Regions from separate parts of the Bradyrhizobium sp. Pa8 genome, predicted to be linked through region 1. Evidence: predicted binding sites of a transcription regulator. Region 1 holds the regulator's gene; each other region holds the start of a gene.
What was found. Region 1 encodes PhoB, which activates phosphate uptake and scavenging genes when phosphate is short. Its sites were predicted from a motif close to TGTCATNNANCTGTCAT; they were not measured.

Region 1 (4,456 bases):
GTCGCCGGCGAGACCGCGCCGCTGCTTTTCACCGCGCTGTCGAACCAGTTCTTCAGCCTCGGCCTGAACAAGACGATGGCGAACCTGCCGGTTACCATCAACAACTTCGTGCAGAGCCCCTACGCCTACTGGAAGCAGCTCGCTTGGAGCGGCGCCTTGCTGATCACTTTGACCGTGCTTGCCCTGAACATTGGCGCGCGCATTCTTAGCGCCGAGAGGACTGCAAAATGAGCGAAATGTCTGTTTCCGTCAGTACGCCCGCCGTTCAGCACGGCTCGCAGCCGCTGCCCGAGGCGCCCGCCAAGGTGACGGTTCGCAACCTCAACTTCTACTATGGCGAGCACCACGCGCTGAAGAACATCAATCTGGCGCTCGGCACCAACCGCGTCACGGCGTTCATCGGCCCGTCGGGCTGCGGCAAGTCCACCCTGCTGCGCATCTTCAACCGGATGTACGACCTCTATCCGGGCCAGCGCGTCACGGGTCAGCTCATGCTCGACCAGACCAACATCCTCGACCCCAAGCTGGACCTCAATCTGCTGCGCGCCCGCGTCGGCATGGTGTTCCAGAAGCCGACGCCGTTCCCGATGACGATCTACGAGAACATTGCCTTCGGCATCCGTCTCTACGAGAAGATCTCGAAGTCCGAGATGGACGACCGCGTCGAGAAGGCGCTGCGCGGCGGCGCGCTGTGGAACGAGGTCAAGGACAAGCTCAACGCCTCCGGCCTGTCGCTCTCCGGCGGCCAGCAGCAACGCCTCTGCATCGCCCGCACGGTCGCGGTGCGGCCCGAGGTGATCTTGTTCGACGAGCCCTGCTCGGCGCTCGACCCGATCTCGACCGCCAAGGTCGAGGAGCTGATCCAGGAGCTGTCCGAGAACTACACGATCGCGATCGTCACCCACAACATGCAGCAGGCGGCGCGCGTCTCCGACAAGACCGCCTTCATGTATCTCGGCGAGCTGATCGAGTTCGACGACACCAGCAAGATCTTCACGTCGCCGACCGACCGGCGCACGCAGGATTACATCACCGGCCGGTTCGGCTGAGGAGACGGAACATGGGTTCTGAACATACCGCAAAGGCCTTCGACACCGACCTCCAGGAGCTCACGCGCCTGGTCGCCGAGATGGGCGGCATCGCCGAGCGCATGATCGTCGACTCCGTCGACGCGCTGATCCGCCGCGACGTCGCGCTCGGCCAGCGCGTCGTGACCATCGACGCCGAGCTCGATGCGCTTCAGAAGAAGATCGAGGAGCGCGCCGTGCTCACCATCGCGCGCCGCCAGCCGATGGCGGTCGATCTGCGCGAGATCGTCGGCGCCATGCGCGTCGCGACCGATCTCGAGCGGATCGGCGACCTCGCCAAGAATATGGGCAAACGCGTCGCGGCGCTGGAGACCGATTTCCATCCGCTCAAGCTGTTCCGCGGCCTGGAGCACATGACCGACCTCGTGCAGCAGCAGGTCAAGTCGGTGCTGGACGCCTATGCCGCGCACGATCTGCCGGCGGCGATGGCGGTGTGGAAGGGCGACGAGGAAGTCGATGCCATCTGCACCTCGCTGTTCCGCGAGCTTCTCACCTACATGATGGAGGATCCACGCAACATCTCGTTCTGCATCCACCTGATGTTCTGCGCCAAGAACATCGAGCGCATCGGTGACCACGCCACCAACATTGCCGAGACCGTGTTCTACATGATCGAGGGCCACGCGATCACCGACAAGCGGCCGAAGGGCGACATGACGACCTTCGCCACGACGGTCCCGAACACTTAAGGAGCGACGACACCATGGGCGCACGCATTATGGTGGTTGAGGACGAGGAAGCTCTCACCGAGCTTCTCCGCTACAACCTCGAAGGCGACGGCTATGACGTCGAGACGGTGATGCGCGGCGACGATGCCGACACCCGCCTCAAGGAGCACATCCCTGATTTGATCGTGCTCGACTGGATGCTGCCGGGCCTTTCCGGCATCGAGCTGTGCCGGCGGCTGCGCACCCGGCCCGAGACCAAGCAGCTCCCGATTATCATGCTCACCGCGCGCGGCGAGGAGAGCGAGCGGGTGCGGGGTCTTGCGACCGGCGCCGACGACTACATCGTCAAGCCGTTCTCGGTGCCGGAGCTGCTGGCACGCGTGAAGGGCCTGCTCAGGCGCGCCAGCCCGGAGCGGCTCGCCACCGTGCTCGCCTATGGCGACATCGAGCTCGACCGCGACAAGCGCCGCGTGGCGCGCTCGGGCCGGCCGATCGATCTCGGTCCGACCGAATATCGCCTGCTGGAGTTCTTCCTGGAGCATCCCGGCCGCGTATTCTCGCGCGAGCAGCTGCTCGACAGCGTCTGGGGTCGTGACATCTACATCGACGAGCGCACCGTCGACGTCCATATCGGCCGCCTGCGCAAGCTGCTCAATCTCGGCCGCGAGCAGGACCCGATCCGCACCGTCCGCGGCGCGGGCTACGCACTGGACGATCGCTTTGCGAAGGCGGAGCAGGCGTAAGCTTTAGCGGGTGTTGGTTTTAGCGAGCTGCGGCTCAGCCGTCGTCCCGGGGCGCGCGCAGCGCGAGCCCGGGACCCATAACCACAGGACGTGGTTTGGCGAAGACTCGAAGTGACCATCTCGCGCAACAACTGCGCCCTGTGGTTATGGATCCCCGCGTTCGCGGGGATGACACCGAGTCATTGGAGCCGTCATCGCGTGACGGCGCCGTCTTGGCAATCAGTGAATTCCGATAACTCAGCGCGGACCCGGCTTCGCCGGCGCGCGCCGGCGATCGGCCGCGGGCTGATACGCCACGCGCGAGTGCTGGGCGCAGTAGGGCAGGCCTGAGAGCGCCTTGCCGCCGCAGAAGAAGAAATCCGGGCTCGAGGGATCGCCGACCGGCCAGTGGCAGGTGGCCTCGTTCAGCTCCAGCAGCGACAGCCGCTGGCTCATCGGCACGACGTTGTCGTAGGTGACCGGTTCGGCCTCGACCTCGACTTCGAAGGCCTGCGCCAGCGCGGTGTTGCCGCGTGCGATCGGCCGGGTCACCCGCATCATGTGCTGGGCGGGGCGCGCCTTGCGCGGCCGGGGCGCTGCCGATGAAGGGCTCTTGGCGCGGCCCGACAGGCCGAGCCGGTGCACTTTGCCGATCACGGCATTGCGGGTCACATTGCCGAGTTCAGCGGCGATCTGGCTGGCCGAAAGTCCGGCCTCCCAGAGCTTTTTCAGCTGCTCGACGCGATCATCCGACCAGGTCAAAACGGTCATTGCACCCTTTCCTTCGCCGGCGCCTGCCATCCTGGCGGCCGCACGGCGAATGCCTAAGCTTCGAAAAACCCGTGCCGCCAGAATCCCTTAAGGCTCGCCGGGCGCACCAGATGCGCCCGAACGCTTACGCCGGTACATGAGGACTTAGAGGATCAGAACTGCTGCACGAGATGTCGTATCTGACAAGCCAAACGCTACAATATGGCGTGACTCACGCGCAAGAGTCCGCCGACTCGCTTCCACATGTTCCGTGGCGGAAACACGCAAAATCGCCACCGCAAGACTACGGATTCTGCGTTTCGCGAGGCTTTCCGGGCGGCATTGACACCGGTTTCACCAGGCATAAGATAGTCGGGCGTGCCGCCCTTAAAAGGCGGCACGTTTCGTTTTCCGGGCCGGTCAATGGTGCGTTGCGCAATGCACGCTCACGCCGTCCGCAACATTCAAGTGATCGTCATGACTAACAGCGCAGCGCCGCATTTGCTCCCCGTTTTCGCCAGGTCCGACCTCGGTTTCGAGCGCGGCGAAGGCTGCTGGCTGATTGCGACCAACGGCGATCGCTATCTCGATTTCACCTCGGGCGTGGCGGTGAATGCGCTCGGCCATGCTCATCCTGCGTTGGTCAAGGCGTTGCAGGAGCAGGCCACCAAACTCTGGCACATGTCGAACCTGTTCCAGAGCCCGGACGGCGAGAAGCTTGCCGCGCGTCTGTGCAACGAAAGCTTCGCGGACTTCGTGTTCTTCTGCAATTCCGGCGCTGAAGCGCTGGAAGGTGTGATCAAGCTGGTCCGCCATCATCACTTCTCGAAGGGTCATCCGGAACGTTACCGCATCATCACCTTCGAAGGCGCCTTCCACGGCCGCACGCTGGCAACGCTCGCCGCGACCGGATCGGCAAAATATCTCGAGGGGTTCGGCCCGCCGATGGACGGTTTCGACCAGGTCCCGCATGGCGACATCGAAGCCGTCAAGAAGGCGATCGGTCCGCAGACCGCCGGCATCCTGATCGAGCCGATCCAGGGCGAGGGCGGCGTGCGTTCAGCAACGCCCGCCTTCCTGAGGGCGTTGCGCCAGCTCTGCGACGAGAAGGGCCTGCTGCTCGCGTTCGACGAGGTGCAGACCGGCATGGGCCGCACCGGCGATCTGTTCGCGCATCGCCGCACCGGCGTCACGCCTGACGTGATGTCGCTGGCCAAAGCGCTCGGTG
Region 2 (4,456 bases), 420 kb from region 1:
GCTTCATCGGCGCGATGAAGTTCGTGGCCTCGCAGGGCGGCCCGAAGGTTCCGGCTGACGCCTCGGTCACCTCCACCGTCGGCATCGGCCCGCGCTCGGCCGGCGGCTTCGGCCTCGACATCGACCTCGCCGTCTCGCTGCCGGGCCTTGCCCGCGCGGAAGCCGAGGCGCTGGTCGAGAAGGCCCACCAGGTGTGCCCCTACTCCAATGCCACGCGCGGCAATGTCGACGTTCGCCTGACGGTCGTCTGATCAAACGGCGGATTGGCTGGCCCGAGATCCCCCTCGGGCCGGCCGCTTCCCTCTGTTTTGTTGTTTTGCCACGCCGCGGGATTGCACGGCGGCACCGCATACGCCCCTACGCACCAAGCCATTGCTGGCGCAAAAAAACCTCGCTAGGCCTGTGATCAATGATCGACACAGGGAAGCGAAGGCATGACTGAAGCCGTTTTGGGCGCAATGAGCGGACTGCGCGTCATCGATCTCACGCGCGTGCTCGGCGGTCCCTACTGCACCCAGATCCTCGCCGACCACGGCGCCGACGTGATCAAGGTCGAGCCGCCCGCCGGCGACGAGGTGCGCGACTGGGGCCCTCCGTTCCACGAGGAAGACGCGGCCTATTTCATCGGCATCAACCGCAACAAGCGCTCGATCGGCCTCGACCTCGCCTCCGAAGGGGGCCGCATCGTGCTGTTGAAGATGCTCGAGACCGCCGACGTCCTGATCGAGAATTTCAAGCCGGGCACGCTGGAGAAATGGGGCATCGGCAACGATGTGCTCAGCAAGAAATTCCCGCGGCTCGTGCATTGCCGGATCTGCGGCTTCGGCGCCGACGGTCCGCGCGGCGGCAATCCCGGCTATGACGCCATCATCCAGGCGATGACCGGCATGATCGCGGCGACCGGTTCGCCCGAGAGCGGACCGATGCGGATCGGCGTGCCGCTGGTCGACATCACTACCGGCCTCTATGCGGCGATCGGCATCCTGATGGCGCTGTCGGAGCGGCAGCGCTCGGGCCAGGGCCAGTTCCTGGAGACGACGCTCTACGAGACCGGCCTTGCCATCATGCATCCGCACACCGCGAATTATTTCATGCACGGCAAGCCGCCGTCGCTCACCGGCAACGAGCATCCCAACCTCGTGCCTTACGCGATCTTCCCGACCAAGACCGACAACATCTTCATCGGCGTCGGCAATGACGGCACCTTCCGCAAGCTCGCCAAGGAGATCGGCAAGCCGGAGCTCGGCACCGATCCGCGTTTTGCCCGCAACAGGGACCGCATCGCCAATCGCGAGGCGCTGCGGGCCGAGTTGGCCGCCGTGTTCAGCCAGCACGAGGCCGAACCGCTGTGCAATCGCCTGCTCGCCGCCGGCCTGCCCGCCGGTCCCGTGCAGAAGATCGACCAGGCCTTGACCAACGCGCACACGATCGCCCGCGGCGATGTCATCGAGAAGGACTGGTACAAGGGCGTGGCCTCGCCGATCCGGCTCGATCGCAGCAAGCCGAGCCTGCGCCGCCTGCCGCCGAAATTCAGCCAGCACTCCCAGGAGGTGCTGGGCGAGTTCGGCTACTCCAAATCGGAGATCGACGCGATGGTCGAACAGGGCACCGTCTGCGGCCCCGAGCGCAAGCGCTAAACGCCCTCGCCGCTTCACCCGAGCAAATGCCGCACTGCGGCGCGGGCACGCATGTGCACCGCGAACGGAGGAGGCTGCGCGCTCGGCATTCGCCTATTTGACGGCTTCCCTTTTGGCCGCGCTTGCTGCTTTCGTTTCTCCCGCTTACACAGTCATGTGAACGTCATATGGCGCTGCTAGCGCAAGCGCTTCTTTTTGACGGCCAAGGGAGGTTTACTTGATGGCTCTTCGACACTTTGGGGCGGCTGCCGCAGTTGCAATCACGATCGGCATGGGCGCATCGCCGGCCTTGGCCGTGACCGAAATCCAGTGGTGGCACGCGATGACCGGCGCCAACAACGACGTCATCGTCAAGCTCGCCACCGACTTCAACGCCTCGCAGACCGACTACAAGGTGATCCCGACCTACAAGGGCAACTATCCCGATACGATGAACGCCGGCATCGCGGCGTTCCGCGCCGGCAACGCCCCGCACATCATGCAGGTGTTCGAAGTCGGCACCGCGACCATGATGGCGGCGACCGGCGCCGTAAAGCCCGTCTACAAGCTGATGGCCGAGGCCGGCGAGAAGTTCGACCCCAAGATCTACCTGCCCGCCATCACCGGCTACTATTCGACCTCGAAGGGCGAGATGCTGTCCTTCCCGTTCAACTCGTCGTCGACCGTCATGTGGGTCAACCTCGACGAGCTCAAGAAGGCGAACGTCGAGATCCCCAAGACCTGGCCCGAAACGTTCGAGGCCGCCAAGAAGCTGAAGGCTGCGGGTCATGACACCTGCGGCTTCTCCGGCTCCTGGGTCACCTGGGTCAATCTCGAGCAGCTCTCCGCCTGGCACAACGTGCCGCTCGCCAGCAAGGCCAACGGCCTCGACGGCTTCGACACCGTGCTGGAGTTCAACGGCCCGCTCCAGGTCAAGCATCTCGAAACCCTGGTCGAGCTGCAGAAGAACAAGACCTACGACTATGCCGGCCGCACCAACACCGGCGAAGGCCGCTTCACCTCGGGTGAATGCCCGATCTACCTGACCTCGTCGGCGTTCTTCGGCAACGTCAAGGCGCAGGCCAAGTTCAACTTCACCGCCGTGCCGATGCCTTATTATCCGGACGCCAAGGGCGCGCCGCAGAACTCGATCATCGGCGGCGCCTCGCTCTGGGTCATGGGCGGCAAGTCGGCCGAGGAATACAAGGGCGTCGCGAAATTCCTGACCTTCCTCTCGGACACCGATCGCCAAGTCTACATCCACAAGGCCTCGGGCTATCTGCCGATCACCAAGGCGGCCTACGCCAAGGCGAAGGAAGAAGGTTTCTACAAGGATCAGCCCTATCTCGAGACCCCGCTGCTCGAACTGACCAACAAGGAGCCGACCGAGAATTCGCGCGGCTTGCGTCTCGGCAACATGGTTCAGCTGCGTGACGTCTGGTCGGAAGAGATCGAGCAGGCGCTGGCCGGCAAGAAGACCGCCAAGCAGGCGCTCGACGCCGCCGTCGAGCGCGGCAACACGATGCTGCGTCAGTTCGAAAAGACCGCCGTCAAGTAAGGCGATGAGCGGCAGGCCGGTAAGCCGGCCTGCCGCTCAGCTGACATCATGCAAAAGCAAGCCATTTTCCAATCAAAGCTATTGCCCTACGCGCTGGTTGCGCCGCAGCTCGCGATCGTCCTGATATTCTTCTACTGGCCTGCCCTGCAGGCGGTGATCCAGTCCTTCCTGCTCCAGGATGCCTTCGGTCTCTCGAGCACCTTTGTCTGGTTCGAAAATTACATCGAGCTGTTCAAGGACCCCGCCTATTTCGAGGCGATCGTCCGGACCTTCTTCTTCTCGTTCGCGATCGCCGTGTCGTCGCTGTCGTTCGCGCTGCTGCTCGCCGTGATGGCCGACAAGCCGCTGCGCGGCTCGATGCTGTACCGCACGCTGCTGATCTGGCCCTATGCAGTCGCGCCGCCCGTCGTCGGCGTGCTCTGGATCTTCATGCTGCATCCTTCGCTCGGCGTGCTGTCGCGCTATCTGCGCAACCTGGGCGTCGACTGGAATCCGCTGCTCGACGGCAACCAGGCGGCTGGGCTGATCATCCTCGCCGCCGCCTGGAAGCAGATCTCCTATAATTTCCTGTTCTTCCTCGCCGGCCTGCAGGCCATCCCCCGAAGCGTGTTCGAGGCCGCCGCGATCGACGGCGCCCGCCCGATGCGGCGGTTCTGGACCGTGACCTTCCCGCTGCTGTCGCCCACGATCTTCTTCCTGCTGGTCGTCAACATCGTCTACGCCTTCTTCGACACCTTCGGCATCATCGACACCATGACCCGCGGCGGTCCCGGTACATCGACGGTCACGCTGGTCTACAAGGTCTATTCCGACGGCCTGCTCGGCGGCAATCTCGGCAGCTCGGCGGCGCAATCGGTGATCCTGATGGTCATGGTCATCGTGCTGACGGGAATCCAGTTCCGCTTCGTCGAACGCAAGGTGACCTACTGATGGTCGAGGAAGAGGGCTTTCGGCGCTACGTCGCCCACGCCATTCTCTGGATCGGGATCGCAATCGTCGCATTCCCGGTCTACATCGCGATCGTCGCCTCGACCCAGGACAACGCGCTGATCGCGAACGGGCAGATGTCGCTGCTGCCGGGTGGGCATTTCTTCGAGGTCTACTACCAGACCATCTTCGTCGGCACGAGCGGCTCGACCCGCGAGCCCGTCGGCAACATGATGCTGAACTCGCTGGTGATGGCGCTGGCAATCGCGATCGGCAAGATCGCGATCTCGATCATCTCGGCCTATGCGATCGTGTATTTCCGCTTTCCGTTCCGGATGGCGATCTTCTGGATCAT
Region 3 (4,456 bases), 4.5 Mb from region 1:
CGAGCTCGAGCTCGTCCTTCACCGCGGAAACGTCGAGATTGGCATTGAGCTTGGCCAGCTCCGCGATCTCGATCTGCTGGGCCGCGCCGGTCTTGGCGCCGCCGCCTTCGAGCAGGCGTACGCCGCCATTGGCGACGTCATAGGTGCCGAGGAAATCGCGGCCGCGACCGACCGGCCAGGTCATCGGCGTGGTGTCGAGCGCCAGCGTCTTCTCGATCTCGTCGAGCAGCTCGAAGACGTCGCGGCTCTCGCGGTCCATCTTGTTGATGAAGGTGATGATCGGAATGTCGCGCAGGCGGCAGACCTCGAACAGCTTTCGGGTGCGCGCCTCGATGCCCTTGGCGGCGTCGATCACCATGACGGCGGAGTCGACGGCCGTGAGCGTACGGTAGGTGTCCTCCGAAAAGTCCTCGTGGCCCGGCGTGTCCAGGAGGTTGAACACAAGCCCCTCGAACTCGAAGGTCATGACCGAGGTCACGACCGAGATGCCGCGCTCGCGCTCGATCTTCATCCAGTCCGAACGGGTGTTGCGCCGCTCGCCCTTGGCCTTGACCTGGCCGGCGAGATTGATGGCGCCGCCGAACAACAGCAGCTTCTCGGTCAACGTGGTTTTGCCCGCGTCCGGGTGGGAGATGATCGCGAAGGTGCGCCGCCGCGCCACTTCGGTGGCAAGCGGGGAACGGGCCGGCGAGTCGGCTGATATGGCGATGTCGGACATGGCGGGAGCGTTTGGCAGGGAAAATGGGCCTGATCAAGCCTCATGTGGTGATTGCGGAGCCCTACGGCCAGCCCCATATCCGCTTTCGGGGAGGACGGCCTCCCCTCATCAGCATATCCGCCGCGGGGACGACCCTGCCTTGAATGGAGGGTCGTCATGGCCTGGAGCATCCTGTTCGTCGCCGGTCTTCTCGAGATTACCTGGGCGATCGGCCTGAAATACACCGAGGGTTTTACCAAGCTTGTTCCGTCCGTCATCACGCTCGTGGCGATGGCCGGCAGCGTCATCCTGCTCGGAATCGCGCTCAAATCGCTGCCCGTCGGAACCGCCTATGCGGTCTGGACCGGCATCGGCGCGGTCGGTACCGCCGCGCTTGGCATCATTCTGCTCGGCGAGCCGGCCACGGCGTTCCGCCTCGCCAGCATTGGGCTGATCGTCGCCGGCATCGCTGGGCTGAAATTCGTCACCTGACGAAAATCTGGACCGCCCACCAGGTCAGCGCCGCGACAATGGCCGAGGCCGGGATCGTGATCACCCAGGCATAGACGATCGAGCTCGCGACGTTCCAGCGCACCGCCGAGACGCGGCGGGCCGCGCCGACGCCGACGATCGCGCCGGTGATGGTGTGGGTGGTCGAGACGGGAACGCCGAGGAAGGTCGCCATGAACAGCGTCGCGGCGCCGCCGGTCTCGGCGCAAAAGCCCTGCATCGGCGTCAGCTTGGTGATGCGCAGGCCCATGGTGCGGACGATGCGCCAGCCGCCCATCAGCGTGCCCAGCGCCATCGCGGCCTGGCAGGACAGCACCACCCAGAACGGCACCGAGAATTCGCCGCCGAGATGCCCTTGCGAATACAGCAGCACGGCGATGATGCCCATGGTCTTCTGGGCGTCATTGCCGCCATGGCCCAGCGAATAGAGCGAGGCGGAGGCGAATTGCAGGATGCGGAAGGCACGATCGACCGCGAACGGCGTCGAGCGCACCGAGAGCCAGGACACAATCGCGACCAGCATCATCGCAAGCAGGAAACCGACCAGCGGCGACAGCACGATCGCAAGCACCGCCTTGGACAGGCCGCTCCACACAGCCGCCGAGATCCCCGCCTTGGCCATGCCGCCGCCGACGAGACCGCCGATCAGCGCATGTGAGGAGGAAGATGGGATGCCGAGCCCCCAGGTCACGAGATTCCAGACGATCGCGCCGACGAGCGCCGCGAAGATCACCTGGGCGTCGACCACCGCGGGATCGATGATGCCGGTGCCGATGGTCTGGGCAACATGCAGCCCGAACACCATGAAGGCGATGAAATTGAAGAACGCGGCCCAGAGCACCGCGAATTGCGGCCGCAGCACGCGGGTGGACACGATGGTCGCGATCGAATTGGCGGCGTCGTGCAGGCCGTTCAGGAAGTCGAACAGCAGCGCGACGGCGATCAAGCCGACGAGGACAGGAAGTCCGAGCGCAGCATCCACGGCGCGACCCCTGCCCTAAACTTGCTCGATGACGATGCTGTTGATCTCGTTCGCGACGTCGTCGAAACGGTCGGCCACCTTTTCGAGATGGTCGTAGATCTCGACGCCGACGATGAAATCCATCGCGCTGCCATCACGGTGCTTGAGAAACAGCTCCTTCAGCCCGATGTCATGGAGATCGTCGACCCGGCCCTCCAGCTTGCCCAGCTCTTCCGTGATCGCGGTCAGCATCGCGACGTTCGGGCCGATCGACTGCATCAGCGGCAACGCGCGCCCCACGAGATTGGCGCATTCGATCAGGAGCCCGCCAATCTCCCGCATCGGCGGCTCGAAGGTGCGGACCTCGAACAGCATCACGGCCTTGGCCGTCTGCTGCATCTGATCGATGGCGTCGTCCATCGAGGTGATCAGGTTCTTGATGTCGCCGCGGTCGAACGGCGTGATGAAGGTACGGCGCACCGCCGTCAGCACCTCACGGGTGATGTTGTCGGCGTCGTTCTCGAACTGGTTGACGCGCTGACAGTAGACCGGCGTCTCCTCGCCCCCGTTGAGCATGCCCTGGAGCGCGATCGAGCCCTGGATCACGGTCTGTGCATGGCGGTCGAACAGGTCGAAGAACCGTTCTTCCTTGGGAAGGAAAGCGCGAAACCATCGCATCATGGGGATAGGCTACCGGTTGGAAATGGCCCGGCCCGAACAGGCCGTCACAAAACTGTCATAGACCATTTCCGCTCCGCGCGCGTGTCATCTCACGCCCGTGGAGTCGGATCATCCACCGGATTCGCGTCCCAATGAAATTGGTGCGATATCAATGATTTAGAGCGAGCGCCGCAAGTAATGTGCGATTTCGCCGATGACGCCACCACGGAAGGTGAGCACGCAGATCACGAAGATCGAGCCCTGGATCACCGTCACCCACTGGCCGAAGCCTGCCAGATATTGCTGCATGGCGATGATCGCAAAGGCGCCGACCACGGGACCGAAAATGGTGCCGAGACCGCCGACCAACGTCATCAGCACGACCTCGCCCGACATCGACCAGTGCACATCGGTGAGCGAGGCGTTCTGCGCCACGAACACTTTCAGCGAACCGGCGAAGCCGGCCAGCGTGCCCGACAGGACGAACGCCAGGAACTTGTACTGGTCGGTCCGGTAGCCGAGCGAGATCGCGCGCGGCTCGTTCTCGCGGATCGCCTTCAGCACCTCGCCGAACGGCGAGTTGATGATGCGGTAGATCAGCAGGAAGCCGGCGAGGAAGCCGACCAGCACGACATAATAGAGCACCGTCGGCTTCGAGAGATCGAACACGCCGAACATGCGCCCCTGCGGAATGCCCTGGATGCCGTCCTCACCATGGGTGAATGGCGCCTGGAGGTAGATGAAGTAAAGCAGCTGCGACAGCGCCAGCGTGATCATCGAGAAGTAGATGCCCTGGCGGCGGATCGAGATGTAGCCAGTAATGAGCGAGAGCCCGAAAGCCGCGACGATTCCGACGAGGATGCCGAGCTCCGGCGGCAGCGCCCACACCTTCAGCGCATGCGCGCTGCAGTAGCCCGCGGTGCCTAGGAACATCGCGTGGCCGAACGACAGCAAGCCGCCATAGCCGATCAGGAGGTTGAACGCACAGGCAAGCAGCGCGAAGCACAGCGCCTGCATCACGAAGAACGGGTAGATGCCGCTGAATGGCACTGCGGCCAGCAGCAGTGCCATCACGACGAATACGATCATCTCGTCTCGAATGGCGCGCGGGGTCACCGGCAAAGTGTCGTCTGTCAAGGCTGTCATATCAGGCCGCCCTTCCCGTCAATCCCGTTGGCTTCACCAAGAGCACCAGCACCATCAGCACGAACACGACGGTGTTGGAGGCCTCGGGGTAGAAATACTTGGTCAGGCCCTCGATCACACCGAGCGCAAAGCCGGTGATGATGGAGCCCATGATCGATCCCATGCCGCCGATCACGACCACCGCGAACACGACGATGATGAGGTCGGCGCCCATCAAGGGGCGCACCTGGTTGATCGGCGCCGAGAGCACGCCCGCGAGCGCCGCAAGGCCAACGCCAAGACCGTAGGTCAGCGTGATCATGCGCGGCACGTTGATGCCGAAGGCGCGGACCAGTGTCGGATTCTCAGTGGCGGCGCGCAGGTAGGCACCGAGCCGCGTCTTCTCGATCAGGAACCAGGTGGCGATACACACCACCAGCGAGAAGATGACGACCCAGCCGCGATAGATCGGCAGGAACATGAAGCCGAGATTCATGCCGCCC
Region 4 (4,456 bases), 4.4 Mb from region 1:
GGTGAGCGGCAGGCCCTTGGTGTTCATGCCGAAGATGCCGGTGATCAGGGTCGGCGGCAGCAGCAGCGAGGTCACGATGGAGAGCGTGTGGAGGTGGTGGTTGCTCTCCTCCTCGTTCTTGAAGCGCAGCTCCTCCTCGAGCAGGCGGCTGCGTTCGCGGAGCTCGACGATGTCGTGATCGAGCCCGTCCAGCCTCTGCGCCAGCTTGCCGGCGTGAATGCGCAAGGCCGGCGCGAGATGATCGGTGTTCTTCTGATCGAGGCGGTGGAACAGCACGCGCAGGCCGGTGAGCTGGCGATGCAACCTGACGCAGGTCCGGCGCAGCCGACCGAGATTGCGGCGCATCTCCGGCTTGGCGTCGTCGGCCAAAATCCGTTCCTCGATGTCGTCGACCTCCTGGCCGAGCTTGTCCGCCATCCGGTCCAGCGTGTCGGCGACCTCGTCGACAATCTTTTCCAGGAGATGGGCGACGTTATCGACGCGGTAGCCGCCTTCGAGCACGCGGCGCGTCGCATCGGCCGAGCACAGCGCCTGATGCCGGCCGCTGACGAGAAGATGCTCGGTCATGGCGAAACGCAGGAACGCGGTCTCTTCCGTCGCGCTGTCGATGTCGCGCACGAGATCGGAGAAGACGCCGTAGACGCAATGGTCGATGACGTGAAGCTGCTGGAAGGTGTCGTTGGACAGCAGGAGGTCGCGCGCGAGCGGCGGCAGCTGCGACGCCGCGATCCAGGGCCGTGCGCGCGCATCGGTCAGGTTGAAATGCAGCCAGAGCCGGCCGTCATGGCTGAACTCGATCGGCCGGTCGATCGGCAGCGCCTCGGCACTGCCGTCACCATGCAGCCGGAACGCCCAGACCAGGCCGGGAATCGCGGGCACGGAATCCGATATCGCGCTGACAAGCTTCGCCGGCTCAGCCATGGCCAACCCCAACCGTCAACAAATGCCCCGCTTCCGGATGATGGCTGACGGCATCTTCCGGACCTCTCACGGGTACTCAATTACGGCTTTGTTACAGTTTGATGATGGTGCCGCCTACTCCGCGGCCAGCCCCGTCGCCGCCACCGCCTCGGCCTCCTTGACGTAGTCGTGCACGACGCGGCCGAACGGCAGCGTGAGATCGGCGATGTAATGGTGCGCGCCCAGGCAGCGGCGAACCGGGAAATCCGCGACCGGCGCGTTGACATGCGGCACCAGATGCAGCCGGCCGGGCCCCATCCAGGAGCCCTTCGGCACGATGTCGATGAGGTTGATCGCGACGAGCTGACAGACTTCGAGACGGCCGTCGACGCCCGGGATCATCTTCAGATTGATCTGCGTCTTCGACAGCGTCGCACGGGTGCGATCGCCGTTGCCGGCCATGCTCTCGTGCTTGTAGCCCATCGTGCCCATGGCGACGAGCTGGCCGGCATATTCCAGCGTGCCCGTCAGCGTGTCCTTGACGATCTCGAGCTTGGGATGGGCGTATTTCTTGGGAAAGCCCCAGATCTCGCGGCCCGCCGCGATCGGCGGATCGTCGTCGAGATACATCTGCGAGACGAAATTGACCTCCTCGCCGTTGAGGCGCGCGGGGATGACGAGCCCGGATTCGGTGTAGCTGCCGAAGCCGGAGGAGTCCGGCATCTTGATCCATTCGTAATGCACGATCGGCTGGTCGATCGGCTCCAGCGGCTCAGGCAGGCCGGCGCGGATCAGCTCCGGATCGGTCTCGTAGGTGATGACGAGGAATTCCCGGTTGACGAAGCGATAGGGCCCGGCCGGATAGCTCGGCCCCGCCGCCGGCATGGACGGAAGTCTCAGCACGTCTTCCCTGCGCATCCTGATCTCCTGTGTGTGATGCCCGCCCGGCGGCGTCAGGCCTGGACCCGCAAATTGCTAGCCGCCGTCATTGACTGCGATGTGAAGGATTTCCGTCAGGCGCACGACCTCCCGCCATTCCCGCTGCGGTTGACCTGCATGCAGACGATGCATCGGCGCTGAAATTGTCATCACGCCGTCACTGCCGGACGCAATCGTTTGGTCCACGCTAGGAGGCCCCCATGGACGCCCGCACGTCGCAACCGGCTCATCAGACGCATCAGCCTCCCGCACGGGGCTGGCGCCCCGAACGCTGCGACCGCGTCGCGCTGGTGCTGCAAGGCGGCGGCGCACTCGGCGCCTACCAGGCCGGCGTCTACCAGGCGCTGCACGAAGCCGGCATCGAGCCCGACTGGGTCTGCGGCGTCTCGATCGGTGCAATCAATTCTGCCATCATCGCCGGCAACAAGCCGGAGAAGCGGCTGGAAGCGCTGCGCATCTTCTGGGAGCGCATCACCAACCGCAAGATCTGGCATTACACGCCCGACGGCGACATCTTCCGCCAGTGGCGCAATCTCACCAGTGCGTGGATGACGTCGGCGATGGGCCAGCCCGGCTTCTTCACCCCGCACCAGGTCAATCCCTGGTTCAGCCCGGTCGGCGCGCGCACCGCCACCAGCTATTACGACACGATGCCGCTGAAGGAGAGCCTGCTGGAGCTCGTCGACTTCGATCTCATCAACGAGAAGAAGGTCCGCTTCGCGGTCGGCGCGGTCAACGTGCTCTCGGGCAACTTCATCTATTTCGACAATTCCCATGACGAGATCGAGCCGGAGCACATCATGGCCTCCGGCGCCCTGCCCCCGGCGCTGCCGATGGTGCGGATCGGCACCGATCATTTCTGGGACGGCGGCATCGTCTCCAACACGCCGCTGCAGCATCTGCTCGACCAGGAGGATGCGCTCAACTCGCTGGTGTTCCAGGTCGACCTGTTCAGCGCGCGGGGCGTGCTGCCGCGCTCGATCCAGGACGTGATGGCCCGCCACAAGGACATCATGTATTCCTCGCGCACGCGCCACAACACCGACGTCTATCGCCGCACCCACAACCTCAAGGTTCTGCTCTACAAGGCACTGGCGAAAATCCCGGACGAGCAACTCTCCGACGAGGATCGCCAGCTCAAGGCGAGCCTGCGCAACATGCCCGAGATCGCGATCCTGCACCTGATCTACCAGCAGAAGGCCTATGAGGGCGACGCCAAGGACCACGAATTCTCGGGCACCTCGATGCGCGAGCACTGGACAAGCGGCTACGAGGACACCAAGCGCACGCTGAAGCGCCGCGACTGGATCAAGATGCCCGAGGAAGGCATGGGCCTCGTGGTGCACGACGTGCACCGGGAGACCGAGAGCGCGTAAAGCGCCGCGCGCGGGCTGCTCCAAACAAAAACTGCGAAAACAACCCCATGCACAGTAGCCGGGGCGTGGCGGATCAACGACTTACGCTTTCCCGAAGCAATTTGACTCGTCGGGCAAAACAGGAGCATGATGGCATCATTGCAAAATCGCACGATGCATCCGCTCTAGGCCGATCGCGCCACATGGTCAGATTGCGCCGCATCCCCTAAGTTGCGCGCGGAATGACGTTGGGAGGCTGGCTTGCGCGCCATCAGCGAAGCCGCTTACTTCTTCGACAGCGACAGATTATTCCCTCCGCAGGAGCCTTCGGGGCGAGCTTGCGGAGCGAAGCGGCGTGCTCCGCTCGATCTGCTCCAGTCGTTGCTTGAAACGCCAGAACGGTCGTCGCGGCAGGTTGCCGTTCGCGTCGGGCGGATTGTTATGAAGTTCTAACCGCAAAACGATCAAGCAAATCGCAGGAGATTCCATGTCCAAAGGAAAAGTGCTCGTCGTCGGCTCCAATGCCACCCGTATCGAGATCCAGGGCGGCGGCACCGGGCCGACCGGCCAATATCTCAACGAGACCGTCGTGCCCGCGATGGCCTTGGTCGATGCCGGTTACGAGGTGGTGCTGGCCACGCCGAACGGCAAGCAACCGTACATCGATCCCGCCTCCGATCATGCGGCCCATTTCGGCGGCGACGAGAAGGCCTACCGGCGGGGACGCGACTTCTTCGACAAGGACCCGGCGATGACCAACGTGCACACGTTGCGCGCGATCGTGGAGGAGGGATTGGACGGCTATGTCGCCGTCTTCGTTCCCGGCGGCCAGGGGCCGGTCGTCGACCTCATGCAGGATGCCGAGCTCGGCAAGATCCTGCGATATTTCCATGAACGGAAGAAGATCACCGCGCTGCTCTGCCACGGGCCGATCGCGACGCTGGCCGCCCTGCCCGACGCCAAGGCCTATCGCGCCGCCCTGATCGCCGGCGACAAGGCCAAGATCGCGGAGCTGGGCAAGGGCTGGCAATATGCGGGATACAAGATGACGGTGTTCACCGCCTCGGAAGAGATACCGATCGAGGAGCAGTTCCTGCACGGCAAGATCTACTTCACCATGCCGGACGCGCTGGGAGCTGCAGGTGCCGAGGTCAGCAGAAGCGCCGTCGATTTCGAGCCTTACGTGGTCGAGGACCGCGAGCTGATCACCGGCCAAAATCCGCGGTCCGACCATCCCATCGCGGCAAAGCTGATCGCAGCGC

Region 2: a site for PhoB is predicted at 1,788-1,804, ahead of ugpB (sn-glycerol-3-phosphate ABC transporter substrate-binding protein UgpB). Genes of this name have one in related genera too.
Region 3: a site for PhoB is predicted at 2,892-2,908, ahead of ACKWRH_RS18805 (DUF47 domain-containing protein). Genes of this name have one in related genera too.
Region 4: a site for PhoB is predicted at 1,984-2,000, ahead of ACKWRH_RS18225 (acetoacetate decarboxylase). Genes of this name have one in related genera too.

The regions. Positions count from the first base shown of each region.
Region 1 is NZ_CP176767.1:9,242,413-9,246,868, reverse strand. Features, by position in the region: gene pstA (phosphate ABC transporter permease PstA) at 1-231, shown strand, start outside; gene pstB (phosphate ABC transporter ATP-binding protein PstB) at 228-1,049, shown strand; gene phoU (phosphate signaling complex protein PhoU) at 1,061-1,777, shown strand; gene phoB (phosphate regulon transcriptional regulator PhoB) at 1,792-2,499, shown strand; gene ACKWRH_RS43915 (GcrA family cell cycle regulator) at 2,737-3,249, opposite strand; gene ACKWRH_RS43910 (aspartate aminotransferase family protein) at 3,706-4,456, shown strand, end outside.
Region 2 is NZ_CP176767.1:119,328-123,783, forward strand. Features, by position in the region: gene ACKWRH_RS00515 (organic hydroperoxide resistance protein) at 1-251, shown strand, start outside; gene ACKWRH_RS00520 (CaiB/BaiF CoA transferase family protein) at 435-1,637, shown strand; gene ugpB (sn-glycerol-3-phosphate ABC transporter substrate-binding protein UgpB) at 1,858-3,174, shown strand; gene ugpA (sn-glycerol-3-phosphate ABC transporter permease UgpA) at 3,223-4,104, shown strand; gene ugpE (sn-glycerol-3-phosphate ABC transporter permease UgpE) at 4,104-4,456, shown strand, end outside.
Region 3 is NZ_CP176767.1:4,186,832-4,191,287, reverse strand. Features, by position in the region: gene ACKWRH_RS18820 (peptide chain release factor 3) at 1-718, opposite strand, end outside; gene sugE (quaternary ammonium compound efflux SMR transporter SugE) at 875-1,189, shown strand; gene ACKWRH_RS18810 (inorganic phosphate transporter) at 1,182-2,189, opposite strand; gene ACKWRH_RS18805 (DUF47 domain-containing protein) at 2,205-2,849, opposite strand; gene ACKWRH_RS18800 (branched-chain amino acid ABC transporter permease) at 3,006-3,974, opposite strand; gene ACKWRH_RS18795 (branched-chain amino acid ABC transporter permease) at 3,976-4,456, opposite strand, start outside.
Region 4 is NZ_CP176767.1:4,079,140-4,083,595, reverse strand. Features, by position in the region: gene ACKWRH_RS18230 (transporter) at 1-921, opposite strand, end outside; gene ACKWRH_RS18225 (acetoacetate decarboxylase) at 1,036-1,818, opposite strand; gene ACKWRH_RS18220 (patatin-like phospholipase family protein) at 2,040-3,215, shown strand; gene ACKWRH_RS18215 (type 1 glutamine amidotransferase domain-containing protein) at 3,682-4,456, shown strand, end outside.